Regions from separate parts of the Exiguobacterium sp. SH31 genome, predicted to be linked through region 3. Evidence: predicted binding sites of a transcription regulator. Region 3 holds the regulator's gene; each other region holds the start of a gene.
The links. The regulator LexA, encoded in region 3, represses DNA repair genes until DNA is damaged. The targets are predictions, from matches to a motif close to CGAACATATGTTCG.
Positions count from the first base shown of each region.

Region 1: a site for LexA is predicted at 2,263-2,276, ahead of A6395_RS15535 (YolD-like family protein). Genes of this name have one in related genera too.
Region 2: a site for LexA is predicted at 1,907-1,920, ahead of parE (DNA topoisomerase IV subunit B). Genes of this name have one in related genera too.
Region 4: a site for LexA is predicted at 6,134-6,147, ahead of A6395_RS03845 (Y-family DNA polymerase). Genes of this name have one in related genera too.

Region 1 covers NZ_LYTG01000116.1:239-4,969, forward strand. The annotation lists partial or broken gene A6395_RS15515 (IS3 family transposase) at 1-121, shown strand, start outside; gene A6395_RS15520 (hypothetical protein) at 372-755, opposite strand; gene A6395_RS15525 (hypothetical protein) at 876-1,082, opposite strand; gene A6395_RS15530 (JAB domain-containing protein) at 1,473-1,928, opposite strand; gene A6395_RS15535 (YolD-like family protein) at 2,302-2,643, shown strand; gene A6395_RS15540 (STM4504/CBY_0614 family protein) at 2,968-3,879, shown strand; gene A6395_RS15545 (TIR domain-containing protein) at 3,936-4,688, shown strand.
Region 2 covers NZ_LYTG01000006.1:30,706-39,419, reverse strand. The annotation lists gene A6395_RS01175 (GGDEF domain-containing protein) at 1-1,048, opposite strand, end outside; gene A6395_RS01170 (CoA-binding protein) at 1,401-1,805, shown strand; gene parE (DNA topoisomerase IV subunit B) at 1,938-3,905, shown strand; gene parC (DNA topoisomerase IV subunit A) at 3,908-6,313, shown strand; gene A6395_RS01155 (DinB family protein) at 6,385-6,894, opposite strand; gene A6395_RS01150 (NUDIX hydrolase) at 7,068-7,679, shown strand; gene A6395_RS01145 (MBL fold metallo-hydrolase) at 7,695-8,411, shown strand; gene A6395_RS01140 (GNAT family N-acetyltransferase) at 8,430-8,714, shown strand, end outside.
Region 3 covers NZ_LYTG01000011.1:34,031-42,744, forward strand. The annotation lists gene A6395_RS01745 (ABC transporter transmembrane domain-containing protein) at 1-421, opposite strand, end outside; gene A6395_RS01750 (YneF family protein) at 545-778, opposite strand; gene tkt (transketolase) at 908-2,899, opposite strand; gene A6395_RS01760 (DUF896 domain-containing protein) at 3,099-3,332, opposite strand; gene A6395_RS01765 (YneB family resolvase-like protein) at 3,394-4,038, opposite strand; gene A6395_RS01770 (hypothetical protein) at 4,112-4,348, opposite strand; gene lexA (transcriptional repressor LexA) at 4,549-5,169, shown strand; gene A6395_RS01780 (metal-binding protein) at 5,169-5,609, shown strand; gene glnA (type I glutamate--ammonia ligase) at 5,713-7,053, opposite strand; gene A6395_RS01790 (MerR family transcriptional regulator) at 7,099-7,503, opposite strand; gene A6395_RS01795 (methionine gamma-lyase family protein) at 7,597-8,714, opposite strand, start outside.
Region 4 covers NZ_LYTG01000028.1:17,667-26,380, forward strand. The annotation lists gene A6395_RS03820 (proline dehydrogenase family protein) at 1-170, opposite strand, end outside; gene trhA (PAQR family membrane homeostasis protein TrhA) at 328-999, opposite strand; gene A6395_RS03830 (carbon starvation CstA family protein) at 1,094-2,536, opposite strand; gene A6395_RS03835 (SLAP domain-containing protein) at 2,738-3,547, opposite strand; gene secA2 (accessory Sec system translocase SecA2) at 3,549-5,912, opposite strand; gene A6395_RS03845 (Y-family DNA polymerase) at 6,167-7,462, shown strand; gene A6395_RS03850 (YolD-like family protein) at 7,459-7,788, shown strand; gene A6395_RS03855 (SulP family inorganic anion transporter) at 7,785-8,714, opposite strand, start outside.

The DNA.
Region 1 (4,731 bases), on a different contig from region 3:
CCAGGCCTATAGCAAACTCACGTCGGCCATCGAGGCCTACATATCGTTCTACAACCATGATCGTCTCCAGAAACGACTAAACGGCTTGAGCCCTGTCGAATACAGGGCTCAAGCCGCCTAGGTTGGTTTTCATTATTTACCCTGTCTACTTGACGGGGAGCAGTTCAATAGACACATTGGTATCTTTTAGATATTTTATAAATTCGGTCACGATTCATATCTGTTCAACCATTCTTTATACACGCACCACATAAGTTTCGACGCGCCAACTTTCTTAAGCGTTGTTCTGACGCTCCGTGCCTCCCGTAAGGGGAAGCGGTGCGATGAGCGACTTCGCCACAAGGCGTTAGACGCTCACGCATGAGCCCGGATCACCATTCCTTCTCCCATGCCCCGTCTTCAGAGACTCCCCAATCCTCGAAGCGATACTTGATGAGCCAATGCACATGCATCACTTCATATTCGAATACACCCTTCGATAGCTCCGAGACGACGAAGCTGACGTCCCCATCCGCCACTATCCATGTCCCATATAGATACACGATCTTGATGGGACACTCTTCCGCATCCAGATAGATCACCACGCGGAAGTAAGGCGAGTTCCGTCCTTCATCGAACCGGACGACTTTCTCGACGCAATGTTGCCTGTCGACGACACGCATCCACTCGGGGTGTTCCATCAGTTCCGAGAAGACGGTCCGAACGAACGGATCCAATCCCGCGAACGCATAGTCATCAAGCAGCCCCTCATCCATCACGTCTCACCCTTTCCGGTTCTTTATAGAACGATTCCCCGTCCAGAGCCAGTTCAGTCCTTGTTCATGAACCTCCAGAAATGAAGACTTTTAAAAAATGTATACAACTATCCCTTTTTCTTATGTACGACGATTCCGTCGAATCATATTGGTATTAAAAAAGACGGTGAGGTGGGTCAAGCGTTCTCCTTCCTTCACATCACAAAGAAGATCCATGCTCACAAGTTTTAAGTCGTCAAATTCTTCTTGAAGCCGGTCAGGAAGGCGTCGAAGCAATACCTCCGTCATCTCGTCCATTGTCTGTTGATCTAGTTGGTAGCTGTCCATCTGAATCATCCTCTCCTGCTGATAGCCTCATGATACCTCGTATCCATGTAAGCAACATCTCGCCTAATTTCACGTAAGCCCTGGTGTTGTTTCAAACAAGCCCTAGGGCTTGTTTAGAAAACATGATCATTTTCAATAAACAAACCGCGTTTTTACTTCTATCGTTTCATCAAAAAAACTCTTTACGAGACACGTCAAAATACTATCCTATATCTACGCACGAACCACTCCGTTTTCGTCATACGAAAACGACCCTTTCCCGGATCCCGCTCTATGGATCCAGGCGATAGCAACGTGAGTCGCCCGTCCCGTCAAAGAAAAACGTACGTTTTTCGTCCTTGCCCTTACCGGACGGACCGGGACCGGTCCCCCGGCCCCACTCCATTCCATTCAACCCATGTAACCTCGCTGTTTCATACTGACGTATGACTCGTCCGCACCGAGGATGAGATGGTCGAGCACCGGGATGCCGATAAGGTCCCCGGCTTCATGTAACCGTTCGGAGACAAGGATGTCCTCCCGGCTCGGGGTCGGGTCTCCGCTCGGGTGCTGATGACAGACGATGAGACATGAGGCATTGTTTAGAATCGCGCATTTGAAGACTTCCCGTGGGTGTACAACGCTCGAGTTGACGCTCCCGACGTGCGCCCGATGGACACCGATGACCCGGTTTTTCGTGTTCAGCATGATGACGAGGAACACTTCACGGTCGTCGTCCCCGATGAACGATGACCCGATTTGTCGGGCGCTGTCCGGAGAATGGATGATGGCGTGCTCGAGGGCGACCATTTCCTCGCGAACCTCTTGCTTGATACGGATGACCTCGATGATGGCGGATAGTTCCATGATGGTTTGTCCCCTTTCGGATAAGCTGACCTCAGAACGAACACCGTTGTGCGTCCTGTTGACGGGAACGAAGCGAGCGTCGGGAGACGGTGCAAGGGCGACCGCAGGGAGAGCCTCAAAAAAATGCGTAGAGCGCTTACAGGACCTGGCTTCCGTAGCCAACGAGCGAAAAGCCTCGCTTTGAGCCAAAAGCGAAGGAAGACGGGCCGAAGGGTGCGTCATTTTTTTGACGTCCCTTGCACCGACGACCAGCGAGCTAGAGTACGGAAACAGGACGCACGGATTACCATTCATGAAATATCCTGTTCAAAACAGATAAAAAGAGTATAAAATAAGAACAAACGTTCGTTTTTTATTAGGAGGGTGATTTTTTATGACGATGTATCGCGATCGGGGTGAGCTGAAATGGATTCCGTTCCTCATGCCCGAGCACAAGGCGCTGCTGACGAAGTACTATAAGGAGATTCAGAAGATTGAGATGCCCGATATCGACGAACAGGTCCTATCAGTTTATGAGAAGGTGTTGAATGACGCAATTTTCAGCGGGGATATGGTGGAGGTGAAATATGTGGAGGAGCGGGAGATGAAACGGTTCAAGGGTTTTGTCCACCGGACGAACTACATGGAGCGGACCGTCGAACTGGCCAATCAGCGGGACGGTATCATCCATGTGCCGTTCAAGGCAATCATTCACGTGGAACAATCGATGGACTAACGCCCTAGCGGTTGTAATTGACGTAAAATCCCTTGTTGGTTTTATGGTGGTATGTGGAACCAGAAGAGAACGGGAACACGCTAGCCTAAAGGTGTAGTATATCAATCTTGAAAATATAAAAAGCATTAATCACTCCCATTTAAATGCTTTGGAGGTATTATCAAGGCTCTTTTTTTATCTAAGTAAATTGTCGTATACTGGAAACAGAGAATGTAATAATTGTTTGACCACTTTCTAATCATACTCAGATATCATTAGCGTGTGCTTTTTCATACTAGAAAGCCTACAACAACCTATGCAAAATAAATAACGGAGGAAAAAAGTATGCTCTTTTCAAAGCGAAACAGCCAAAAAGAAATTGAGATATTCCCTTATGACAACACTTTACCAGACCGTCTTCGAAAACAACTCTACCATTTATTGGTGGAGGTTTATCAGATTGAAACCCGTCGTGGTTATGCGACAGAATCTAGCGCACTATACCTCTTGAACCAACCGAATCTATTCGCGGATGTTCGACAATATATTTGTGCTGAGCATGGTCTACTTGATTTTTCTGATGCTCCAGGTTACGGAAAAGATTTCAGTGATCCCATTTCAGCCTGTCTAAAATTTTTATTAAGTTGCATTGAGAGTGACTGGGTCGTCGATATGATTGAGCTACTCTTTAGATTCGCTGTTGATTTCAGTTTAGCTGGACCCGAAACGATTAAGACCTTGAACATGAGATTCCGGGAGAACGGTGTCGGACTAGAGTTTGTGGAGGACCAATTCATCAAAATTGACTCTACCATACTCCACACGGAGGCAATTAAGCCAGCACTCACACTCATGCATAACGCCCAATTCGCAGGACCTTTGAATGAGTATTTGGAGGCACACGGACAATACCGTGACGGTGACAACAAAGCTGCTATCACTTCCGCTGCTAAATCGTTCGAGAGCACGATGAAGACTATTTGCCAAGTCAATGGCTGGTCAACAGGAAAGGGGACAGCCGCCGCACTCATTCAGGCACTCTTTGACAATCAGTTCCTTCCAAGCTATTATCAAACGCAGCTCACCTCTCTTCGGGCGACGCTTGATGGACTGCCTACAGTCAGAAATAATAACACAGGACACGGGCAAGGCCCGACGATTGTCAATACTCCGGATTACCTGACCCAATACGCTCTCAACCTCGCTGGGGCGAACATCACCCTTTTGATTAAAATATATAATGAATCTCAGAAATAGCTTGATTATCTGCAATTATACGTCGTCCTCAACACTGTGAAATGGAGGCTAATTACATGGAGTCTAGAAATAAAAAAGCAATCCTACAAATAAAGCGGACTATAAAAGATATTAAAAATTATCAAAATGATTATTTTTATGCAAATGTTTTTGAAAATTTTGCATCGACTCTTAATAAATATGCGCTTCAACTAGACTTACCTGGTTTTAAGTTTGAAGAATTTCATTACTCCGTATCTAAAAAAACTATCAATGAGAATGGGTATCGATCATTGCTACACTATGTAGAAACGTTGGAGGAAGAATTACCTCAAGCTTATACAAACCATACAGATAATAATCGTCCCCCTTCAAAAACAGATGCTCAAAAAGTGTTTATAGTTCATGGAAGAGACACGACTTCCTTAATCGAAACGGAGCTGATACTTAATAGAGCAGGATTGAAGCCTATAGTTTTAAGTAGACAAATAAACAGTGGGTTGACGTTGATTGAAAAGTTTGAAAAATACGCTGACGTTTCCTATGCGGTGGTTTTACTTACACCCGATGATGTAGGAGCTTACGTTGAAGGGAATATTCAGCCAGATTTAAAGTTTAGAGCAAGGCAAAATGTACTGTTCGAACTAGGATTTTTTTATGGGAAATTGGGAAGATCGAATGTAACCTGTTTAATAAAAAACAATGTTGAAAAACCGAGTGATATTGATGGGATAGCCTATATCCCGTTTGATAAATCTGTGGCTGAGATTGAACTTCACTTACTTAAAGAGCTAGGTGCCGCGAATATGAATGTAGAGTCTCTTTGGTAGAATCTAACTTTTATCTAAAGCTTACATCCTGCCTTTCAAAATG
Region 2 (8,714 bases), on a different contig from region 3:
TGATCGATGTGACGATCCGGTCCTTGCCGGCCTGTTTTCCGGCCCTGAGGCGGTCGTCTGCTTCTTTGACGAGTGTGTCGACGGCCTCTAACCCGTCGCGGCACGAGACGCCGAACGTCATCGTGACGCTGAGGCGACGCCCGTCATAGATCGTCTCGGTCGTCTTGATCCGTTCCCGGAGGCAGTCGAGCGTCTCTGCGACCTCATCTGCTGTCTGATTGCTCATGAACAGCAAAAACTCTTCTCCACCCCAACGGACACAGATCCCGTCGGTCCGCTCGAGGGCGGCGGCGACTTGTTTGAGGACGAGATCGCCACAATCATGGCCGTGGCGCTCGTTGAACGCTTTGAAGTGGTCGATATCGGCGAGTGCGACGGCGTAAGGTCTACCGTCTTCCACTGCCTCTTTGATGGCTTGTTCGATTCGTTGATAGCCGGTCATTCGGTTATACAGCCCGGTCAATCCGTCCCGTGAAGCGAGGACGTTCAATCGTTCGTTCGACCGTTCTAACTCGGTCGTCACCTCGACGACCGAACTCTCGAACACGAACGTCAGCCCGGCGATGAGTGCGATCGTCGACAGCAGACAAGTCAGCCCGATCACTTGCTCGAACACGGGGGCGAGCGGCTGTGTCCCGACCGTGACGTTCAAGTAAAGGAACCCGTAGATCGCCATCGCGAGCCCGGTCGACATGACGCGGACCAAGCGACTGACGTTCGGCATGAAGAACACACCGTACGCCACCATGATGATGAAGTAATGAACGTTCGCGCCCCACCCGAGGACAATCGTCGAGATGATGGCGTTATAGACGACTTCGACGAACAGTCCGATAAAGAACGTCCGGTAGTACCGTTTATGTACGAAATAAAATGAGAGCGTGTAATAAAGAACGCTGAACACGTTCGACCAGGCGAGCACCGTGACGTCGAGACGCCAAAACGTGACCAAGAACACGACATGGATGAGCCAGGCGAGCGCGTTCCCGTAAAAAGTGATGCGGTAATTATACAGTGTACCGCGACGTTCCTCATAGGCAGTCCCCACGTGAACACCTCCTCGTTCCAGTATACCGAAACTGTAAGGATTTGCCTACGCCTGTTCGAGAATCGAGTCAATCCACTCTCTGTAAACGTTGATTTCAGGACGTTATAATTGCGTGAAATAGATATTTCACGCAATGTTTATAGAAGCGTCATTTGATTCGTTAAAACAGACACGGTGGCATCGTTCGATTTAAAAGCGAGTCAACAGGGTGACAATACATTATTATGTAAACCGCTATGAGGGATATAAACTTTTGTTTCGACAGCCGTTCATCCGTTAAGCGAAAATAAAGCTTGAAACGGGGAACGAGGTAACGTTACACTGAGAACGTAAACAAAAGGGGGATTTCAGGATGGACGACCAACGTTTGAAACAACATCTCGCTGAAGCGAAGACGATCGCTGTCGTCGGTGTGTCATCGAACCCGAACAAGACCGCCAACCAGATTGCGGAGTATTTGCTCCTGCAAGGGTATACGGTCATCCCTGTCAATCCGACGCTCGAGACGTGGAACGGCCGCAAGGTGTATCCGACGGTCGAGAGCATCCCGGGACGAATCGATATCGTCGACGTGTTTCGCCGGAACGAATATTTGGCCGGCGTCGCCGAGGACGCGGTCCGTCATGGGGATGTCGGACTCGTCTTTAACCAGCTCGGTCTGTCGAGCAAGGACGCCGAACGAATCGTTCACGCTGCCGGACTTGACTACATCGAGAACCGGTGTATTTACGTCGAGCACGCTCGACTCCTCGGCTGAGACCTGCCCCTGCGGCAGGTCTACTTTTTTTCACGCGTCAACGGCGCGGAGAGGAAGGCTTGCCAGAATCCCGAAACAGCTATACAATTAGGTATGAAAAACGAACATGTGTTCGAAGATGAGGTGACTGACATGTCAACAAAACTATTTAATTATAATGAAGATGCCATCCAAGTGCTCGAAGGGCTCGCTGCCGTTCGGAAACGACCAGGGATGTATATCGGCTCGACCGACCATCGCGGGCTGCACCATCTCGTCTACGAGATCGTCGACAACGCGATCGACGAGGCGCTCGGTGGGTTCGGCGACCAGATCGATGTGACAATCCATAAAGACGATGCCATCACGGTCCGTGACCACGGGCGTGGTATGCCGACCGGGATGCACGCCTCGGGAAAACCGACGCCGGAGGTCATCTTCACGGTCCTCCATGCCGGCGGAAAGTTCGGCCAAGGCGGCTACAAGACGTCAGGCGGACTGCACGGGGTCGGTGCCTCGGTCGTCAACGCGCTCTCGAGCAAACTACTCGTCACGATCTATCGCGATGGCAAAGTGTTCGAGCAGACGTTCGCTGACGGCGGTGTGCCACAGACGACGCTCCTCGAGACGGGGAAAGCCCGCCAGACCGGGACGAGCGTCTACTTCAAGCCGGACACGACCATCTTCTCGACGACGACGTATAACTACGACACGCTCGCCGAACGGCTCCGGGAGTCGGCTTTCCTATTGAAAGGGTTGACGATCACGTTGACCGACGAACGCTCGGACAAGCAAGAGACGTTCCATTACGAGAACGGGATCGCCGAGTTCGTCCACTATTTGAATGACGACAAGGCGACGCTCCACCCGACCGTCTACTTCGAAGGGACCGAGAACGACATCGAGCTCGAACTCGCCTTCCAGTTCACGGACGCCTACTCGGAGAACGTGTTGTCGTTCGTCAACAACGTCCGCACCCGGGACGGCGGGACGCATGAAGTCGGCGCCAAGACGGCGATGACCCGGATCATGAACGAGTACGCCCGCAAAAACGGCTTGTTGAAAGAAAAAGACAAGAACCTCGACGGCGGCGACGTCCGCGAAGGCTTGACGCTCATCGTCTCGGTCCGGATCCCGGAGGAGTTCCTCCAGTTCGAGGGACAGACGAAGTCGAAACTCGGCTCGCCTGAAGCCCGTGCCAGCGCAGACGCCGTCATGGCCAAGCAGCTGACGATCTTCCTCGAGGAGAACCCGCAGATGGCGACAATGCTAATCAAGAAAGCAATCCGCGCGGCCCAGGCCCGTGAAGCGGCCCGAAAAGCGCGTGAAGAGGCGCGTAACGGCAAGAAAAAGAAACGTTCGAGCATTCTGAACGGGAAACTGACGCCGGCGACATCAAAAAACGCCGCCAAGAACGAGCTATTCCTCGTCGAGGGGGACTCGGCCGGCGGTTCGGCCAAACAAGGCCGTGACCGGACGATCCAGGCGATCTTGCCGCTCCGCGGGAAGGTCATCAACTCGGAGAAGTCGAAACTCAATGACATCATGAAAAATGAGGAGATCAACACGATCATCCACGCGATTGGCGCCGGGGTCGGACACGATTTCGATCTCAGTGACTGCAACTTCGACAAAGTCATCATCATGACCGATGCCGATACGGACGGGGCCCACATCCAAGTGCTCTTGTTGACGTTCTTCTTCCGTTACATGCGACCGCTCGTCGAAGCAGGCAAAGTGTTCGTCGCCTTGCCGCCGCTCTATCGCATCTCGAAAGGGAAAGGCAAGTCGGAGCAGTTCGAATACGCCTGGGACGAGGAAGCGCTCGAGAAACTCGTCAAAGTGTACAAAAAAGGCTATATCATCCAGCGCTACAAAGGTCTCGGTGAGATGAACGCCGATCAACTGTGGGAGACGACGATGAACCCGGACACACGGACACTTATCCGTGTGACGATCGATGACGCTGCCGTCGCTGACAAGCGCGTCTCGGTGCTCATGGGGGACAACGTTGCCCACCGCCGCGAATGGATCGAGGAGAACGTCGCCTTCGGGCTCCAAGAAGATGATTCGATCATCGCCAATGAACATGTGACTAAAGCGATTGAGGAAGTGATGTAACGATGTCGACGATTCAACATATTTTAAACTTGTCGCTCGAACAGGTCGTCGGAGACCGTTTCGGGCGTTACTCGAAATATATCATTCAAGACCGGGCGCTCCCGGACGCGCGCGACGGGCTCAAGCCCGTTCAGCGCCGGATTTTGTATGCGATGCACCATGAAGGCAACACGAACGACAAGGCGTACCGGAAATCGGCCAAGACGGTCGGGAACGTCATCGGGAACTACCACCCGCACGGTGACTCTTCTGTCTATGAGGCGATGGTGCGTCTGTCGCAAGACTGGAAGCTCCGCTACCCGCTCATCGACATGCACGGGAACAACGGCTCGATGGACGGCGACTCGGCTGCCGCGATGCGGTATACCGAGGCACGGCTGTCGAAGATCGCCGGTGTCATGCTGACGTCGATCGCCAAGAACACGGTCGACTACACGCCGAACTTTGACGATTCGACCGAGGAACCGCTCGTCTTGCCGTCACTCCTACCGAACCTGCTTATGAACGGGACGACCGGGATCTCGGCGGGGTATGCGACCGAGATCCCACCGCACAACTTGACCGAGGTGCTCAATCTCGCCATCGCCCGACTCGCCGGCGAAGTCGAGACACCGAATGACGCCTTCCGTTATATGCAAGGTCCCGACTTCCCGTCCGGTGGCACGGTCATGGGCAAAGACGGCATCCTGAAGGCGTTCGAGACCGGTAAAGGCAAGATCATCATCCGCGCCAAATCGGTCATCGAGCCGCTCAAGGGCGGCCGTGAACAGATCACGATCACCGAGCTCCCGTATGAGGTGAACAAGGCCAACCTCGTCAAGAAGATGGAAGAGCTCCGCCTCGACAAGAAAGTCGAAGGCGTCGCCGAAGTCCGTGACGAGACCGACCGGACCGGGGTCCGCGTCGTCATCGAATTGAAGAAAGAAGCGGACGCGGAAGGTGTGCTCCACTTCTTCTTGAAGCATACCGACCTGCAGCTCGCCTATAACTACAACATGGTCGCGATCGTGCAGCGGACACCGAAACAGCTCGGTCTGTTACCGATCATCGATGCCTATTTGAAACACGTCGAGGAAGTCGTCACCCGCCGGACGACGTTCGAGCTCGAACAGGCGAAGAAACGCGCCGAGATCGTCGACGCGCTCGAGCAAGCCATCTCAGTGCTTGACGAGACGCTTGAACTGATCCGTTCGGCCAAGGACAAGTCCGAGGCGAAGCAGAAGCTCATGGATCGCTTCTCGTTCACGGACCGTCAAGCCGAAGCGGTCGTCATGCTTCAATTGTATCGTTTGACGAACACGGACATCGTCGAGCTCCAAAGAGAAGCGAAAGTGTTGCAAAAAGAGATCGCGCGCCTCGCCAACATCTTGAACGTCGACGCGACGAAGCGGAAACTCATCTCAAAAGAGTTGACGGCGCTCCGTGACGAGTTCGGTGATGAGCGGCGTTCGGTCATCGAGGCCGAAGTCGAAGAATTGAAACTGAAGACCGAGGTCATGATCGCCGTCGAAGAGACGATGGTGTTCGTCAGCCGCGACGGCTACGTCAAGCGGTCGTCGATGCGCTCATACGGCGCCTCGAGCGAGGATATGCCGGAGATGAAACAAAAAGACCGGCCCGTCCTCCTCACACAGGCGATGACGACCGACCACTTGCTCGTCTGGACGAACAAAGGCAGCTACCTGCTCATCCCGGTCCACCAGATCCCGGAGACGAAATGGAAAGACGCGGGCCAACACGTGGCCAACCTTGTGCCGATCGAAGGCGAGCAAGTCGTCTCGGCCGACGTCGTCTCGACGTTCGAGACGGACGCGCACTGCCTGTTCGTCACGAAAGACGGCATGGTCAAACGGACACCGCTCCGTGACTATGACGCCCAGCGCAAGTCGAAGGCGCTCATGGCGCTGAAACTGAAAGGGGACGACGAGGTCGTCTTCGCCGGCATCAGTGACGGTCCAGGCCAACTCTTCCTCGTCTCTGAGCGTGGATACGGGCTTTGGTTCAAAGAAGACGACGTCCCGGTCGTCGGACAGCGTGCCGCCGGTGTCAAAGCGATGAATTTGAAAGACGGTGACGTCGTCGCCGACGCGTTCGCCTTCTTCACACCGCCGCTGTTCGTCCTCGTGACGCAACGCGGAGCGGTCAAGAAGATGAAGCTCGAGGACCAGTTCGACTGCACGAACCGCAACTTGCGTGGCACGATGCTCATCCGTGAGGTCAAATCAAAACCGCACCAGATCCGCCGCGTCCTGCCGGTGCATGGGGATGAGACGATCCACATCGTCGGCAAAGAGACCGCGAAGACGGTCAACGCGAAACAACTGACACTGCTCGACCGCTACGCCAACGGCTCATTCGTCTTCGACGAGGAGACGTTCGGTGACATCGAGGACGTCTATCTCGATTGATTCAGCAAAAGCCTGCACACATGACATGTACTGTCGCGTGTGCAGGCTTTTTTTGTCTCTATTCGTCTTTGTCAGTCATGGAACGCTCTAAGATACTGTTCCAAGTCCGTCTGTTGCCGTAGATGATGGCGCGTGTGCATCTCGATGAGCGTGTACCACTCTTGCGCGTTCAACCAGCCGAAGCCGCCATGTAGCGCTTTACAGTTCGGGTCGGCCGCGTGAATCATCGGCTCACACTTCTCCAACCGTGTGATGAGGTCGTCAAGACGGCGTTTCAAAGCTTCACGGCTATCGGTATTGTCGGGCGGGCCGTTCATTTCGTCCGGTAGTTTGATTTTAATAGGGGGGAATCCACCGTCGCTAAACAACAGCTCCCCAAACTCGGTCTTCCCGAGCGGTTGGTGCTCAGCATTCGTCAGACATGCTTCCATCTCGTCTAGATACTCATGGGCGACGACGATGATATGGTCATACATCTGCCCGATCGACCAAACATCCGTCTTCTCCTTATAGCGGAGTTGATTAGATGAGTATTGGTCGAGGTCTTGCTTGAACCGGGACAACAATTCGATAGCGGTCATATGCCTCCTCCTTCTACTGCTACGGATGTTTCCGTCGAGTATACCATGAGCCGGGTGTCGTAAACTCCAGACTGGCGCGACAAATACTTTCTTGTGGGAGCGGGTATTATGAAAAGGAACAATCAAGCCCGATGGCGAATGGGATAAGCAGGACAAACGATGGAGGGATTTCTATGTCAGACTGGCTCACATGGGCCAAACGGCTACAAGCATTATCGCAAGCGGGCTTGACGTTCACGAAGGACGAGTTCGACCGCGAGCGTTATCTCGAGCTCCAGGAGATTGCGACCGATATGTTCGAACGACAGTCGAACCTCGCCTTGCATGAGATCACTGAACTGACACACGTCAACGGCTATCCGACACCGAAGCTCGACGTACGCGGTGTCGTCTTCCGAGACGACGAGTTGCTGCTCGTGCGTGAGCGGTCGGACGGGCTGTGGACGCTGCCAGGCGGCTTCTGTGAGGTCGGGCTGTCACCGTCAGACAATATCATCAAGGAAATCGGGGAAGAGGCAGGCTTTGATGTCGCCCCGATGCGCCTCGTCGCCTTGTTCGATATGCACCGTCACCCGCACCCGCCGTTGTCACAACATTATTATAAACTGTTCATCGAGTGTGAGCTGATCGGCGGGGAAGCTCAAGTCAGCCATGAGACGAGCGAAATCGGCTTCTTCTCGCGTGACGCCTTGCCGCCGTTGTCGCTCGCCCGCAACACGCTCGAACAGCTCCATATGTGCTTTGACGCCCGGTGGCAGGACGATTGGGTCACACTGTTCGACTAGGAAAGGGGAGGTCTTATGAAAGTCACACGGATTGAAGATGTCCACCAGCTGACGTTCTATTCACCCGTCTTGCCGATCAACGTCCAATTGATCGAGAAAGAGCTCGGCTTCGTCTTGATCGATGCCGGGTTGAAGCAGAACGCCGCTGACATTTTAACGTATATCGAGGCACAAGACCGCCCCCTCCTCGCGATTCTGCTCACCCACGCCCACGGGGACCACGTCGGTGGGGTCGATACGATCCTGAAGGCGCATCCGCACGCCGAGCTTTACGTCTCACGGCGTGACGCCCGCTTGTTAGCAGGGGACCGGACGACGGACTCAGGTGAGCGGCCGCTCAACATAAAGGGCTCGTTGCCGACGATCCGGTCGCTACCGGACAAGCTGCTCGACCCGGGTGAGCGGCTGTTCGGTCTTCGCGTCTATGCCGCCGCCGGCCACACCCCGGGCTCGATCGCTTATTTCGATGAACAGCATCGCCTGTTGTTCGCCGGTGACGCGTTCCAATCACATGGGGGAGTCGCAGTGGCAGGGGACACGCGTCCGTTGTTCCCGCTCCCGGGTCTGGCGACATGGGACAAGCGGGCCGCGGTCGACCATGCCGAGCGGTTGCTTGACTTGGCGCCGCGTCATACGTTCGTCGGCCACGGCAAAGCGCTTGAAGGCACACATCGGCTCTATTTGGCACTGAAACGGGCTAAGCGTAAGCAAGCCCGTCGCTTTTCACGATAATCTTTGGGGGTATGACAGATGGAGTTACGGGAGATTCGGACGACGGATTACCGGCAAGCCGAGCAAATGCTCGAGATTCAACGGAACGCCTATGCGGTCGAGGCCGAACTGATCGGATTTGACGAGATCCCGGCCCGATATGAGACGGTCGAGGTCATTCAAAACTTGCCGGGTCTGAGCTACGGCTTATACAACGAGGAGCGGATGATCGGGTTTGTGACGATCGAGGCGGCCGAGAACACGGTCGAGATCACGAAGCTGTGCATCGATCCGACATACTTCAGGGCGCGGCTCGCGACGACG
Region 3 (8,714 bases):
TGTCGACGAGCGTCAAAATACCCGCCCCCGCCGTCGTCGAGACAGCCTGGACATCGTTCGTCGCGTGCGCCATCAAATCACCGACACGCGACTTTTTATAAAACCGTTGATCCAAATCCGTGAAGTGACGATACAGTTGGCTCCGGAGCAGGCGTCCGAGCCGGATCGAGGCCCCGAAAATAAAGTAGCGCCAAAAAAAGCGCGCCACATAGTTTCCGATCCCGACAGCCGCAAGGCCTCCTAGCAGCATCCACAGCAAGTCCGCTTCGAGCGAACCTTGGTTCATCCCATCGATGACTCGGCCGATAATGCGCGGCGGTATGAGCTCGAGTGCGGCGACAAACATGAGCAAGACGATACCGACTGCATACGTCCGCCATTCGAGCCTGAAGAACCAAGCTAATTGTTTAAATACACGAATCTGAAACGCCCCCTATATCTTGAAATAAGACTATTCATTTATGGTAGCGAAAGTTTGTTCGATTGTCGAACAAAAGATGAATAAAAAAAGCACTTCGCGGGTGCGAAGTGCTTCGGTGACTCATTATGATTTTTTTTCGTTCTTCGCTTGAACGTTCATGGCACGCATCACTTGGTTGACTTTTTTCTGTGACGGCTTTTGACCCATCTGCATCATTAACGTACGAATCATGTCTTCGTTGATTGGTGGGTTCTGTTCAAGGTAGTTCATCATGTATTTACGAGCGATGAAGAACCCGATCGCGATACCCCCGATAAGTGCTGCCACGACAAGAAGAATCCAAATAAATGTACTCAAGGTTTTACCTCCTCTACCATATGAAACATCGTTTTTTACTATACACTATATTGCGCTAATTCGCTAGTCGTCAGAAAAAAAAGTGATGACCTAGACATCGTCTAGGCCATCACACGTTTTTAATGATAATTATAGTGATTTGACAGCGTCGACGACGTTCTCGACCGACATGCCGTATTCTTTCATGAGGAGGTCTCCAGGAGCCGAGGCACCGAACTTGTCGATTCCAAGCACTTTACCGCCGAATCCGACGTATTTGTACCATCCGAGCGTCGAACCTGCTTCAAGCGAGACGCGTTTCGTGATCGACGAAGGAAGAACTGATTCCTTGTACTCTGCCGATTGGGCTTCGAACAGTTCCCATGACGGCATTGAGACGACAGCAGCGTTCACGCCTTCAGCAGCGAGTTGCTCGCGTGCTTCGACGAGGACATGGACTTCTGAGCCTGTACCGAGAAGAAGGACGTCCGCTTCGCTAGACTTACCTGCGACGACGTAGGCACCTTTCGCCGCGTCTTCGACAGATGTTCCTACGAGTTCTGGCAACGCTTGACGTGTCAAGACGAGAAGTGACGGAGCTGACGTCGTCGTGATCGCTTGTTTCCAAGCGGCGATCGTCTCTTTACTGTCTGCCGGACGGAGAACTGACAAGTTCGGCATCGCCCGGAAGCTCATCAAGTGCTCGACCGGTTCGTGCGTCGGACCGTCTTCACCGACTGCGATCGAGTCATGCGTCAAAACGAATGTCGACGGAATTCCCATGAGTGCAGCGAGACGGACCGCTGGACGGAGGTAATCCGAGAAGACGAAGAACGTTGCGCCGTAAGGAAGTACGCCACCGTGAAGTGCCATCCCGTTGACAGCTGCCGCCATTGCGAATTCACGGACACCGAACCAGATGTTACGGCCAGCCGGATCTTCGTCGAAGTCAGCCGCGCCTTTAATCATCGTGTTGTTCGAGCCGGCGAGGTCAGCCGATCCACCGAACAATGTCGGTACCGATTTCGCAATCGCGTTCAAGACTTCTCCGCTCGTTTGGCGCGTCGCTTTTTTCGAACCGACTTCAAACGTTGGCAACTCGCTATCCCAACCTTCAGGAAGTTCGTTGTTCATCGCACGTTCGAACTGAGCACCGAGTTCAGGATGAGCCGATTTGTAGGCTGCGACGAGCTCGTTCCAATCCGACTCAGCTTTAGCGCCAGGCTCAACGACTTTATCGTTGAACAAGTCGTACACTTCGTTCGGGACGTAGAAGTTCTCGCCTTCCCATTTATAGAACTGTTTCGTGAGCTCGATTTCTGCTTCTCCAAGTGGAGCGCCGTGTGATGCCGATTTACCTGATTTATTCGGTGAACCGAAACCAATGACCGTCTTCACTTCAATCATCGTCGGTTTAGACGTCTCAGCTTTCGCCTCGTCGATCGCTTTGGCGATCGTATCGATGTCCGTTCCATCCTCGACGCGAATGACTTGCCATCCGTAAGCGTTGAATCGATCTTCTACGCTTTCCGAGAACGACTTATGGAGATCCCCGTCAAGCGAGATGTCGTTTGAATCATACAAGACGACGAGTTTACCGAGTTTCAAGTGACCGGCGAGTGAGGCAGCCTCAGCCGACACACCTTCCATCAAGTCACCGTCTCCACAAATTCCGAACGTATAGTGGTCAACCACGTTGAACTCGTCGCGGTTGTATGTTGCTTCCAAATGCTTCTCAGCCATTGCCATACCTACAGCCATCGCAATCCCTTGACCGAGTGGTCCCGTCGTCGCGTCTACACCAGCCGTGTGACGATACTCAGGGTGTCCTGGCGTCTTCGAGTCTTTTTGACGGAACGACTTGAGGTCGTCGAGTGAAAGGTCGTAACCAGACAAGTGAAGCAGCGAGTACAACAGCATCGAACCGTGTCCCGCTGAAAGGACGAACCGATCGCGGTTGAACCAGTTCGGGTTTTTCGGGTTGTGACGCATTTTGTCTGTCCAAAGCGTGAACGCCATCGGGGCCGCACCCATCGGCATACCTGGGTGACCTGAGTTCGCTTGTTGGACAGCATCAATCGAGAGCGTCCGAATCGAGTTAATCGCTAATAATTCTTTAGTAGTTGTTTCCACTAATTTCATCCTCTCTGTTGTTAAGAAAGTTTCTACCCGTCATATTTTAGCACACTCAATCGTGTGTCACAACTAATTAAATAGTATGTCACATTGATTGGAATCGTTTACTTCCATACGTCTGTTTTCGAGGGAATGGTCGAACCTTATCGAGCTTCGTGTATAACAAACATGCACATCCTATACGAAATAGGATGTGCATTCGAGTTCATTCAGAACGGTGTCGGTTCTGTTCGTCTTTTAGTTTTTCTGGTGTCACGTCGTTGCCTTCCGGATCGACGACTTTCATGCCCATCATCTGGGATTTGAACGATTGACGGAACGCTTTTAAATATTGTTGACGCAACGCTTGTTGCTCGTCCATCTCTTGTTGTGACAAACCGTCTGTCTTTGCCTTGTTGGCGAGGAAGTTAATCCGCTCCAATTGTTCGGGTGCTAACATAATGGTTCGCCCCCTCTCTACTGAATTTGTAGTTCTACTGTACAAAATCAGGGCGCAGGAATCAAGTTTCTGGCACTGCCACATGTTCCAAATAGCGACGGTTCACAGTCGCTTTCGAGACTTCGTAGCCGAATCCGCGGAGCGTGGCCGCAATTTCAGCGAAGGTGAGCCCCCGCTCCCGGAGTTGGACGATCTCCTCGATCGGCACTTCGATCCGGCTCCTCCCACCTTGGTCATGGTGCTGAATGTTGCGTTGCGGGTTGAAGCCGTTCGCGACCGCCCGGCGCATGCCGCGCGATATCTTGGCGTTATGAATCTTCCGTTGATACTCCTCGACGACGCTGACAATCTCAAGCACCATCTTCTCGGCGTCGGAGACGACGTATTCGTCGGACGACTGCATTGTCAACAGCCGGACGTTATGCTTCATGAGCGTATGCAAGATGGCGATTTTTGCATTCCCTCGGCCGAGGCGACTGTCATCGCTCACGAGCACGGCATCGAGCTTTGACGCCGACACATGCTCTAACAGATCGAGCAGACCCGTCCGGTTGACCTCGAAACCGCTCTCTTGTTCGGTGATCACATCGATCACTTCCGCATCGAGACGTTTGGCCATCTGTAACAATTCCGCTTCTTGCCTCGTGAGCGAGGTTTCCTGAGTGGACTTGTTCGTCGATACGCGACAATAAATGACGACTCGCATCTCGTCACTTCCTTTCTTTCCAGTCATCCTTTTACGATACACAGGATGAGCGGGTGTTCGCAATCCAAATCGATCATTCAGCGGCGAACCACGTCGTTCTCCGTTCTTCTTTTTCCGCACGTTCCGCTAACAGCTGGGCTTCGAGCGTCTCCGCTTCGTTGAACGCAACTTCTTGTTCGATACTTCTTTCGACCGTCATCACTGTCGGCTCACCAACTTCGCCTTGGCGAAACTCGCCGACTAAGTAAAAGGCGAACATCCCGAGCACTACCATTCCGACCAATATAAATCCGTTGATTGTATCTTTCATTTGAACCGCCTCCAAATATGAGAATATGCGTTCTTAGGAACGTCTGTTCGTTTATCTGTTCTCATCATAAAACAGGAACCTCTGTTCGGTCAAGAAAAAACGAACGAATGTTTGTACGCTCATATGTTCTTGTGTTAAAATAAATCCATAAAGAATAGGATGCGTTCGCAGGTTATTCGACATAAACGAGGTGAAATCCATTGAAAAAAATGTCAGCAAGACAGCAACAGATTCTTGATTTTATAAAAGCTGAAGTTCGGACGAAAGGTTATCCCCCGTCAGTCCGAGAAATTGGTGAAGCGGTCGGTCTCGCATCGAGCTCGACCGTGCACGGTCACTTGGACCGTCTTGAAAAACGTGGATTGATTCGGCGCGATAAGACAAAACCGCGTGCGCTCGAAGTGTTGAGCGAGGACGCCCCGTCAATCGAGGAGCGTGAGACGGTCATGTACGTCCCGGTTATCGGGAAAGTTACGGCCGGAACACCGATTACGGCGATCGAGAACGTGGAAGAACACTTCCCGCTCCCGGCCCATATCGTCGGTTCGGATAACGTGTATATGCTCTCCGTCTCTGGCGATTCGATGATCAACGCCGGAATCCTCGACGGGGACCGCGTACTCGTGAGACAACAAAACACGGCAGACAATGGAGAGATTGTCGTCGCGATGACGGACGAGGGTGAGGCGACCGTCAAGCGGATCTACAAAGAGGCGTCGAAAGTCCGACTCCAGCCGGAGAACGATGAACTTGAGGCGATGTATTTCGATAACGTATCCATTTTAGGGAAGGTCATCGGTGTATACCGGACGATCCATTAATGGCTAGCGGCAAGACACATACGCGTACGAACCTCGTGGCAATCGGTGCTTTAGCGATTGCCACGCCTTTTATTGATGTCGATATCCCGACTACCCTTTTCCTCGGTGCACTTATCGGGACGTTCTGGCTCTCCCCGGACCTCGATTTGAAATCGGATGCATACTATCGGTGGGGACCGCTGCGTGGTTTTTGGCTCCCTTACGTGAAGCTGATGCCGCACCGGTCTCCGCTGTCGCACTTACCGGTGTTGAGCGATCTCATTCGTGTCATCTACCTCGGCTTCCCGCTCGCACTCATCCTTACGTTCACCCCGTATGAAGCGGCTGTGAAGACGTGGCTCGACTTGAACGGCATCCCGTCCTTCCTCGGTCTCGTGTTCGCGACGACGCTCCATACGGCACTCGACTATGCGTCCACATTTTTCAAACGTGCGTTCTAACCGCAAAACAAGCGACCACTCGATTTCGAGTGGTCGCTTGTTTTGACTAAAAAAACGCCCGATCCATGAAACTGGATCGAGCGTTTTTTCGAGTTCATTCGACTTAGTAGAGCGTCATGTACTGATCGCGTTCCCACTCTGTTACTTGCGTGCGGAACATGTCCCACTCGATCTCTTTCAACTCGAGGAAGTGTTCGCCGATGTGGTCACCGAGCGAATCCATGACGATTTTGTCGGCGCGGAGTACTTCGAGCGCGTCGAAGAGTGTCGCCGGAAGATCGTCGATCCCGTTCGCAACACGCTCTGGCTTGTCCATCACGTAGATGTTGCTGTCGATCGGTTTCGGTGCTTTCAAATCTTTCTCGATGCCGTCAAGACCAGAAGCCAAGAGGGCCGAGAGCGCGAGGTACGGGTTCGCCGCCGGGTCGACCGAACGTACTTCGATACGTGTCGAGAGGCCGCGGGCAGCCGGTACACGAACGAGCGGTGAACGGTTACGAGCGCTCCATGCGACGTAGCATGGTGCTTCGTATCCAGGCACGAGACGCTTGTACGAGTTGACCGTTGGGTTACAGATCGCCGTGAACGCACGTGCATGCTCGAGGATACCAGCTGTGAAGGCGCGTGCCGTATCCGAGAGCTCCATGTCACCGTTCGGGTCGTAGAACACGTTCGTGTCGCCTTTAAAGAGTGACATGTTCGCATGCATCCCTGAACCGTTGACACCGAAGAGTGGTTTCGGCATGAACGTCGCGTGAAGGCCATACTTCGCCGCGATCGTCTTGACGACGAGTTTGAACGTTTGGATGTTGTCGGCAGTCGTTACCGCATCCGCGTATTTGAAGTCGATTTCATGCTGTCCTGGTGCGACTTCGTGGTGTGACGCTTCGATCTCGAAGCCCATGTTTTCGAGCTCGATAACGATTTCTTTACGGCAGTTCTCACCTGAATCGACAGGTGCCAAGTCGAAGTAACCGCCTTGGTCGTTCAATTCGAGTGTCGGCTGTCCGTTCAAGTCTTTCTTGAAGAGGAAGAACTCTGGCTCTGGTCCGACGTTGAACGCTGTGAAGCCGAGCTTTTGCATGTGCTCGAGGTTGCGTTTCAAAATACCGCGCGGGTCACCGCTGAACGGCGTGCCGTCCGGATTATAAATATCACAAATTAAGCGAGCGACTTTACCGCTGCCGTCTGTCCATGGGAAGACAACCCACGTGTTAAGGTCTGGATAGAGGTACATGTCTGATTCCTCGATGCGTACGAACCCTTCGATTGAAGAGCCATCGAACATCATCTTGTTATCAAGTGCTTTGTCCAATTGGCTGATCGGCACCTCGACGTTTTTAATCGTACCGAGGATATCCGTGAATTGAAGACGAATAAAGCGTACGTCCTCTTCTTGTGCGATCCGTTTGATGTCTTCTTTTGTGAACGTTTTTCTGGCCATGGTAAAAGTCCCCTCTCACATTGTGTAATGGTTTGCGTACTGGCGTCATCGATAAAAACGTGACAACTCTCCTTGGATGAGCGACGTTTTATTGAAACGACCAGCTTCTTGAAGCTGCGTTTTCAATAATTGATGTAACTCTTTCTCGGAAATCTTTGGCGGTTCGCTTGGCGGGGCCGTAGAAGCAGGTTGTTCTGTCTCTTTGGCACCGTCGTTGTCGAGCATATGGCGAATCGCCGCCAAGTTGAAGCCTTGGTCAATGAAATCTTTGATTGCGAGTAAACGTTCGACATCATTAAAGGAATAAAGTCGTCGTTTCGATTCCGTCCGACTAGGCGAAACCAGACCCTGTTCTTCGTAATATCGAATCTGCCTGCCTGTCAGTTGCGTCAGATCTTGGACGATCCCAATCGGAAACAACGGGTTGGAGCGACGAAATTGATCGGCCATCCCTTACCCCTCCTTTTCTGTCTCACACTGTGAGAATAATACATGACAACTTTCCTGTCAATAGATGTTAAGAAAGTTAACATGACATTTCGATTACAACGTTTGAGTTGAATTTTCATGGTCAAATGTGACGAGCCCTTTCGTCCGCAATTGGCTCAAGGCGAGCATTAATGCGACTTTCACGTGCGCATAGGTCAAGCCGCCTTGGACGTATGCCGTGTACGGCGCCCGGAGTGGTCCGTCCGCTGATAGTTCGATCGACGAGCCTTGGATGAACGTCCCGGCCGCCATGATGACGTCGTCCTCATAGCCTGGCATATAGGCCGGTACCGGCAACGCGTGGGCGTTGACCGGGGACGCCATCTGAATGCTCTGACAGAACGCGATCATCTTGTCGCGGTCGCGGAACGTGACCGATTGAATCAAATCGGTCCGCCGTGACGTATAATGCGGATCGGTCTCGAAGCCGAGCAGGCCGAGCAGGCTCGCCGTCAAATGGGCCCCTTTCAACGCTTGGGCGACCGTGTGCGGCGCCATATAAAAGCCTTGATACATCTCCTGCAGCGAATAGAGCGACGGACCGGCCTCGCTGCCGATGCCTGGCGTCGTCATCCGGAACGAGCATCGTTCGATCAATGCTTTCGTCCCGGCGATATAGCCGCCCGTCTTCGCCAAGCCACCGCCCGGGTTTTTAATGAGCGAACCGGCCATGAGGTCGGCCCCGACATGTGTCGGCTCAATCGTCTCGACAAATTCGCCGTAGCAGTTGTCGACGAAGACGAACACGTGCGGGTGCGCTGCTTTGATCGCCGCGATCGCCTCGCCGATTTCTGTGACTGGGATGCTGCGTCGATTGGCGTACCCTTTCGAACGTTGGATGCCGACGAGCTTCGTCTCGGGGCGGATCCGTTCGATCGCAGCCGTGACATCGATTTGATCGTCTTTCAACTCGACCGTATCGTAGCCGACACCGAGTTCTTTTAATGAACCGCGGCCGTCGCCGCGGATGCCGACGATCTCTTCGAGCGTATCGTACGGTTTACCCGTGATATACAAGAGTTCATCTCCCGGTAACAGCACACCGAACAAGGCGATCCCGATCGCGTGTGTCCCCGAGATGATTTGCGGACGACAGAGGGCGAGTTCGGCCCCGAACACGTCCGCATAGATCGACTCGAGCGTGTCGCGCCCGATATCGTCATAGCCGTACC
Region 4 (8,714 bases), on a different contig from region 3:
ACCGATAACCCTTTCGCGTTCAGTTCGCGAATCGTCGGCACCGACGTCTTGAAATCTTCTCCCGCCACAAATCGTGACGCCCCGAACCGAAGCCCGTACTTTTTAGCCAAACTGTTGAGTGCTTTGTTTTGAGACATGTAAATAAATCCATCGCGTAACACTTTTTCCATCAGATTTTCCCCCTTGCGTATACACCCATCTATCTCTATGACGATGTCTGAAATTATTATGACATACAAACGGCAATCCGTCTGCTTTTTTGTAACCGTTTCCACCACGTCATTCGCCAACTTTACAAAAAAGCAGACGCCCTCACGGACGTCTGGTTCACAGGCCTGTATTCGGTGCGACGTAGAGCAAAATACTAAGGAAGACGAACACGCTCCCGGCGAGCACGAACAAGTGCCAAATCGCATGATTGAACGGCAGTTTCTGCCAGACGTAAAACACGATCCCGACCGAATAAGCGAGCCCACCAGCAAGCAGCAACATGAACCCTTGATGGCCGAGCGACTCGTAGAGCGGACGGATCACGATGATACAAATCCACCCGAGCCCAAGGTACGTCACGTTCGATACCCACATGTACTTCCCGGTCGAATACATTTTCCAGACGATGCCTAAGATGGCGACGCCCCAAACGATGCCGAATAACACCCATCCGAGCGTTCCCTGAAGCGACACGAGTGCGAACGGCGTGTAGCTCCCGGCAATCAATAAGTAAATCCCAGCGTGGTCGAACACTTGGAGCACCCGCTTAGCCCGTGGATGTGGGATCGCATGCATGAGCGTCGAGAACAAGTACAACAAGATCATCGATACCCCGAACACGCTCACCGCGATGACGTTGCCTGTGCTACCGGTCTCAGTCGCGGTCGTGACGAGTAGGACGAGAGCGACGATGCTGAAGATGACCCCTAGTCCGTGCGTGACGGCGCTCGCGATTTCTTCTCCGAGCGTATCGGCATGGAGCATGTCTTTTAGTTTCTCTTGATCCATTCGGGTCCCACCTTTCTTTCCTTGCCTCTATTATGGATATTCCCCAATTTTGTTGCAAACAAAAACACGGGTCTGTAAAAACCCGTGTCCTCGATTAAGCGACTTCTTTCACCGGAACGTCACATTCCATATTTTGTGCCCGCATCGCCCGTGCGCGCATGTGGAACAAGACGAGCAGCGTCACTGTACCGATTGTCGAAATGACGTACGGGATCACCCCATCCATCTTGAAGCCTATCGGTGCTGTGAGAATGTAGAACCAAACCGCATATAGCATGAACGTCCCTGGAATAAGTGCGATCCAATGGTTGCGTCCTTTAATGTACAAGTACATCGCCCCGACGAACAAGGCGATGACCGCCGTCGTCTGGTTGGCCCAGTTGAAATACTGCCAAAGCATCTGGAAGTCCATATTCGTCAAAACATATGAGATCGCGAAGAGCGGAAGCGCAATCCAAAGACGTGACGAGAACTTTTTCTGTGCGATTTTCAAGTAGTCGGCGATAATCATCCGGGCACTGCGGAACGCCGTGTCGCCTGACGTGATCGGCAAGACGATGACGCCGAGGATGGCGAGCGTGCCGCCGATGCTGCCGAGCATGAGTGTCGCCACTTCCTGGACGACGAGTGCCGGAGTACCTGCGCTGATGAGTCCGAGCAACTCGCCTGGCTCGAAGATGGCCATGGCCGCTCCGGCCCAAATCATCGCGATGACGGCCTCGACGATCATCATGCCGTAGAAGATGCTGCGGCCATTGCTCTCTTTCATCGTCGTCCGCGAGATGATCGGCGACTGCGTCGCGTGGAAGCCCGAGAGTGCGCCGCACGAGATCGTGAAGAACAAGAGTGGCCAGATCGGCAAGCCGTCCGGGTGCATGTTCGTCAATGTCATCTCTGGGATTTGATAGCCTTGGACGAACAAGCTGACCCCAATCCCGATTGCGCTGATCATGAGGAGCGCCCCGAAGAACGGATAGATGCGGCCGATGATTTTGTCGACCGGGAGGAGCGTCGCTAAGATGTAATAGGCAAAGATGGCAAAAATGACGAACACGAGCGTCGACGCGTTGCCGTCGAACAAGTTGTTGATCATGTTACTCGGTGACGTGACGAACACCGTCCCGACAAGGAGCAGTAGTAACAGGGCGAACCCGTTGACGATATGGCGGAGCGAGCGGCCGAGGAACTTCTCGGCGAGCTGCGGCAAGTGCGCCCCGTTGTTACGGAGCGAGATCATCCCCGTCAAGTAGTCGTGCACCGCTCCCGCGAAAATTGATCCGAAGACGATCCACAGGAAGGCGACCGGACCGTAGAGCGCCCCCATGATTGGACCAAAGATCGGGCCGACGCCAGCGATGTTCAACAGTTGGATCATCGAGTTCCGTTTTTTCCCCATCGGCACGTAGTCGATGCCATCCTGCGACGCATAGGCGGGCGTCGTCCGCTCTTCCTTGATGCCGAACGTCTTCTCGACGTAACGGCCGTAGACGATGTACCCGACAATTAAAATAGCTAAGGCAATAAAGAATGTAATCATGTGTGATGTCCCCTTTTAAACTGTGTAGCCGATCCCCATCGGCCCCGAAAAATGAATCCTGATGTTTTACGCATATAATGTAAACGCTTTCGTGATTGATTATACAGCAATTCCCAACGTTTCGTAAGGGGTTTTGTTCACTTTTTTGACACAAAAATAGACCCGGCTTTTTATCGAGAGCCGGGTCGTCTATCGTACTGCTTATTGTTTGATGCGGACCGTGAACGGACCGTCCGCGATGACGTCTGCGAAGACGACCGAGACCGGATAGGCATGTTTGCCTTGGACCGGCTCGCTCAAGCGAATCGTCGTGTTCGCGATCGCCTCGTCCCCGCTCACGAGTTCGAGCGGTAACTGTTCAACGTTCAGTTCATGCTCATAGCCGTTACGGAGAAGCAACGTCGCCGTGACGTTCGTCTCACTTGTTTCGACCGAGACGAGCATCAAATTGAACTCATTCTCGCCGACGGGCGGTGTCGACACGTTCGTGCGACGAAGCTGTTGCCACGCCGTGTTCGAAAATTGTTCGACTTCCTCATCTAGAAGCATCTGTAACGGATCGATCGGATTCATTTGGAAGACGAGTCGCATCGACGTCAGTTCTTCCGCTTCAAACTCGCCGAACAGTTCATCTGCAAAAAAGTCCAAATAGACCGGTTTGCTCGTCCACGGCTCGAAGCTCGGAAGGTCGACACGGCTCAATACTTTCCGTCCGAGCGGGACGTTGTCTTTGTTCAAGAGGAGAACCGGCAATTCATTGACTTCGAACGAGCTCGGAAGCGTGTTTCGGAACAAGGCGACGAGTGACAGGCCGTCCATTAAGTTTTCTGCGTGCAACAGCTCGATCGACAGTTGGTTGTCGAGGAGCGCCGGCAGCCGCTTCGCGTGATAGCGGAACATGTACTCGTCTTCTTTCGGAATCCCCATGTCGCTGTCGATCACGAGCGTCAGTTGACGCCCTGTCTCGGTCTTCCCTGTATCGATCTGTTTACGTTTACGAAATCCTAACATATTACTCCTCCTCCAATTGCGTGACGAAATAGCGGTCGAGCTGACATACTTCCGTCGTCACTTCACGGGCAATATTGACATACGTCTGTTCGAAGATCTCAAATCCTTCTTTACCGAACTGACGACTCGGGTCTTCCTGCCCATAACTGCGGAGTCCGATGCCTTCTTTTAATCCGCTCATCGTCGTGAGGTGGTCCGTCCATTTCCCGTCCAACGCCCGTAACAGTGATTCTTTGACGAACGTCACGACTTCCTCGGCTTGAAGACGGGCCTCGGCCGTTTTGACGATGTCGTCGATCCACGGCGCAAGATCTGCCTTCAATTCCAACGAGTCGGCGATCTCATCTGACCAGACCGGCTCGCGTGTCGTCAAGTAGACGAGGTCTGTCTTCAACTCGTCGAGCGGCCACTCTTCTGGGACGAGCTCGTCCGAGACGTGCATGTCGATACTGTTCGCTAAAGCGAGATGCATCATGCCGAGCACGTTGTTCGTGATCGCCGCAGCGTCGGCGTTGACCGCCTGATCGCGGATCGTGTAGATGATTTTCCGTTGTTCGTTCAAGACGTCGTCGAGCTTGAACAAGTAGTCCCGAATCGAGACGCCGAGTCCTTCGATCGTCGTCTGCGCGTACTCGATGACGTCAGCCGCGTCTTTCGATAACACTTCGCCATGCTCGTTCGGCTTCAGTTTCTTCTCGATGCGCTCTAGTTTTTGGATCGCGTAGCGTTTGACGATCTCATCTTCGAGCGAGACGAAGAACTGTGTCGCGCCGGGATCGCCTTGGCGTCCCGAACGACCGCGGAGCTGGTTGTCGACACGTTGCGACTCATGGCGTTCCGTCCCGATGACGAACAAGCCCCCCGCTTCTTTTGATTTCGTATCAAGCATGATATCGGTCCCGCGACCGGCCATGTTCGTCGCAATCGTCACTTTGCCGAAGCGTCCGGCGTCGGCGATGATGTCCGCTTCTTGCGTGACCGTCTTCGCGTTCAACACCTCATGCTGAATCCGCTGTTTCGACAAGTGTTTACTGATGGCCTCGGACTGGGCGATCGACGTCGTGCCGATCAACACCGGGCGTCCCGTCTCATGCAGCTCGACGACTTTCTCCGTCACGGCCGCATACTTTTGGTCGACCGTCATAAAGATGCGGTCCGGGTGGTCTTCGCGCAAACGCGGCCGGTTCGTCGGCACTTGGACGACATCCATGTTGTACGTCTTCAAAAACTCTTGGCGAGACGTCTGGGCCGTCCCGGTCATACCTCCGATGAGCGGATACATCCGGAAATAATGCTGAATCGTGATCTCGGCCGTCGTCTTGTTCTCTTCGGTAATCGTGACGCCTTCTTTCGCCTCGAGCGCCTGATGGAGTCCTTCCGACAGACTGCGTCCTTCCATGATCCGTCCCGTGAACAAGTCGATGAGCTCGATCTTGTCTTCTTTGACGATATAGTCGACGTCGAGTTCGAACAAGACGTTCGCCCGGAGCGCTTGGACGAGGTAGTGATAGAGCACTTGATGCTCGGCGCTGAACAAGTTGTCGACCGCGAACATGTCTTCGATTTTCAAGATCCCGGAGTCGGTGAGCGCCGTCGATTTCGATTCGAGGTCGACTTCGTAGTCCGCCTCGTCGAGCTCGGTGACGACACGTTGCGCCAACTCCTTCAAGCGGATGTGCGAGCGGTCTTTTTGGGCGATGATGAGCGGCGTCTTCGCCTCGTCGATCAAGATGCTGTCGACTTCGTCGATGATGGCGAAGTGGAACGGGCGCTGGACGCGCTCTTCCGGTGACCCGACCAAGTGATCGCGCAAGTAGTCGAACCCGAACTCGGTCCCGACGCCGTATGTAATGTCGGCCTGGTACGCAGCGTGCTTGTCACTCTGTTCCATCTCAGGAACGTTCAAACCGACCGAGAGACCAAGGAAATCGTGGATCTGCCCGATTTGGTTCGCGTCACGCGTCGCGAGATATTCGTTGACGGTGATGACGTGGACGCCTTTGCCTTCAAGTGCTATGACGTAACTCGGGAGCGCGGCGACGAGCGTTTTCCCTTCCCCGGTCGGCATCTCTGAGATGTTCCCTTCGAGGAGGGCGAACCCGCCGATGAGCTGGACGTCATAGTGACGCATGCCTAAGACACGCACCGCCGCCTCACGGACGAGGGCGAACGCTTCTTCGGCGACATCATCGACTTTGGCGCCGTCGGCGATTTTTGCTTTCAATGTTTCGGTATATGTGCGCATCTCGTCGTCCGAGAGCGCCTGCATCGTTGTCTCTAATTGGTTGATCCGGTCGACGCGTCGCTGATAGCCTTTCAAGCGCCGGCTCTGGTCATTCGTCAATTGCTTTACAAACTGAATCACGTTGTAGCCTCCATTTAGTTCACAGTCATTGTCAAATCCATACCCGTCTATTATAGCGAAATTTTGCTCATTTCGGAGACTTTTTTACGAAAACTTCCTAAAAGATGGTTTTTAAATTGTGAAATTCCTATAAAAATTGGGTAAATTTCAAAATATATTTACAAGTTTATTTTCATTTTTCTATTTGAGACGGTTTGAGACCGTGATACGATAAGAAAAACAGAACATTTGTTCGTGAAAAAGGAGATGGGATCATGCGCCGGCGGATCTTCTGTGTCGACAGCGTCTCATTTTATGCCAGCTGCGAGTGCGCAGCCCGTAACTTGAACCCGTACAAGACGAAGCTCGTCGTCTTATCGAACTTACAGGACAGCGGCGCCCTTGTCCTCGCCGCGACCCCGCCGCTGAAACGGCTCGGCATCAAGACCGGCTCCCGGCGCTTTCACATCGACCGCCTGCCTTGGCATGAACGACGGCACGTCCTCTACGCCGAGGCCCGGATGAGCCACTACTTGAACGTATCGGTGCAAATCGTCCACATCCTGCACCAGTTCGCACCGCCTGAGGCGATCCGCGTCTACTCGGTCGATGAGACGCTCGTCGACTTGACGGGGACGGAGCGCTTGTTCGGGAACGATGACCACGTCGCCCGCCTCATCCGCTCGACCGTCTTCCGCTACACCGGCGTCCCGGTCACGATCGGGATCGGACCGAACAACGTCCTCGCCAAACTCGTCCTCGACTTGCATGGCAAAACGACCGGTGTCGCCAGTTGTGCCCTCCACGACGTCGAACGATTGATCCATCCGGCGCCGATCGAGAAGATGTGGGGCGTCGGGGCGAAGATGGCGGTCCATCTCCATCGGCTCGGCATCGACACGATCGGCGACCTGGCCCGTTATCCGCTCGACGTGTTGCACGATAAGTTCGGTGTCATCGGCGCCGAGCTGTGGCACCACGCCTGGGGCATCGACGAGTCGCCGACGATCCTGCCGGCGAGTTCGCTGTTCGGGGCGAAACGCCAACGGCCCCGGACGATTGGCCACGGCATCACGCTCATGAAAGACTATACGACGGAAAGTTCGATCCGACTCGTCTTGCAGGCGATCGCCGTCGAGGTCGGGATGCGGATGCGGCAGTCGGGGCTCGTCGGCGGCAGCATCCATCTCGGTGTCCGCTACACCCGGACGAGCGAGCGGCGCGGCTTCAGCAAACAAAAAAAGCTCGCCCGCTTCACAGCGGACGAGCGTGAGTTTTTGCCGATCCTGTTCCAACTGTTTCTTGAGGCGTGGGACGAGACCGAGGCGGTCCGTTACGTCTCGGTCGCCCTCGGCAAGCTCGAGCCCCGGAGCGACCACGTCCAGCTGTCGTTGTTCGAGGACGAATGGGCCCGGGCCCGTCGGTTCGACTTTTTAGACCTCGTCGATCAATTGAACGTCCGCTTCGGCCGCGGCACGATCCGTCCGGCCTCGAGTCTACTGAAAGACAGTCCGCTCCGCACGCGGCAACGCCTGATCGGCGGACATAAACAAGGAGGTGAACCGTCATGAGCCAAACCCGCTACAAAGACCGCGGTGAATTGAAGTGGATCCCGTTCCTCATGCCCGAACACGTGGCGCTGCTCAAAAAATATTACGCCCACGTCCAAAAGATCGAGCTGCCCGACATCGACGAGCAACTCCTTTATCTGTGGCAGACCGAACTCGAACGGGCCATCCGGGAAGGCGACCAAGTCGAACTGACGTTGTTCGAGGATGGTCTCGCCCGCTCTATGCGTGGCTACGTCCATGCCATCTATTACGCCGAACGCGAAGTCGAACTGTTCGACACGGACGTGCGCCGCATCCCGTTCAGCCACATCCTGTCGGTCCGTTAAGACGCGTCAATCGCGTCTTGCGTCGTCTCGAACGTCGCAATCCCGTCAAGGACGCCGTAATGGTCGAGCGTCTGCCGCACGGGTTCCGATAAATGGGCGAAAACGACACGACGATCCGCCGCTTTCAGTTCCCGGACGACCCGGCGGACTTCTTCGACCGCCGTCACATCGATGACCGGACAGCGATGGAAGTTGAAGATGAACACGTCGGGCTCATTATGGATGTGTTGCAGGACGTGCTCGAACATCTCGATCGCCCCGAAGAAGAGCGGCCCTTCGACGCTGAAGACGACTTGGCCGTCGCGCGTCACGTAACGTTCCGTCTGTTCGCGGACGTCGATCGTATCGGCCATCCGTTTCGCGAACAAGGCGAGCGCACAGATGACCCCGACCTCGACAGCGACGACAAGGTCGACGAAGACGGTCAGCCCGAGCGTGACAAGTAGCACGAGCGATTCGGCCGACCGATGCTTGAGCATCTCAAAGACGTGGTGTCGCTCCGACATGTTCCAAGCGACGCGCATCAAGATCGGCGCGAGTGCGGCGAGCGGGACGTAGCTCGCGAGTGGCGCCAAGACGAGTACGGCGAGAAGCACCGTCAACCCGTGGATGACACCCGAGCGACGGCTGACGGCTCCGGCTTGGATGTTCGTCGCCGTCCGGGCGATCGCACCTGTCGCCGGGATGCCGCCGAAGAACGGGACGACGACGTTGGCGAGCCCTTGCCCGAACAGTTCCTTGTCCGGGTTCATCTTCGTGCCGGCCATGCCGTCCGCGACCGCACCTGACAACAGCGATTCGAGCGCCCCGAGGAAGGCGATGGCGAACGCCGATGGGAGCAGCGTCGCAATCAAGTCGAGGTCGATCGTGAGCCAGTTGAAGTCAGGCAGTCCGCTCGGGATGCCTCCGTAGGCGCTGCCGATCGT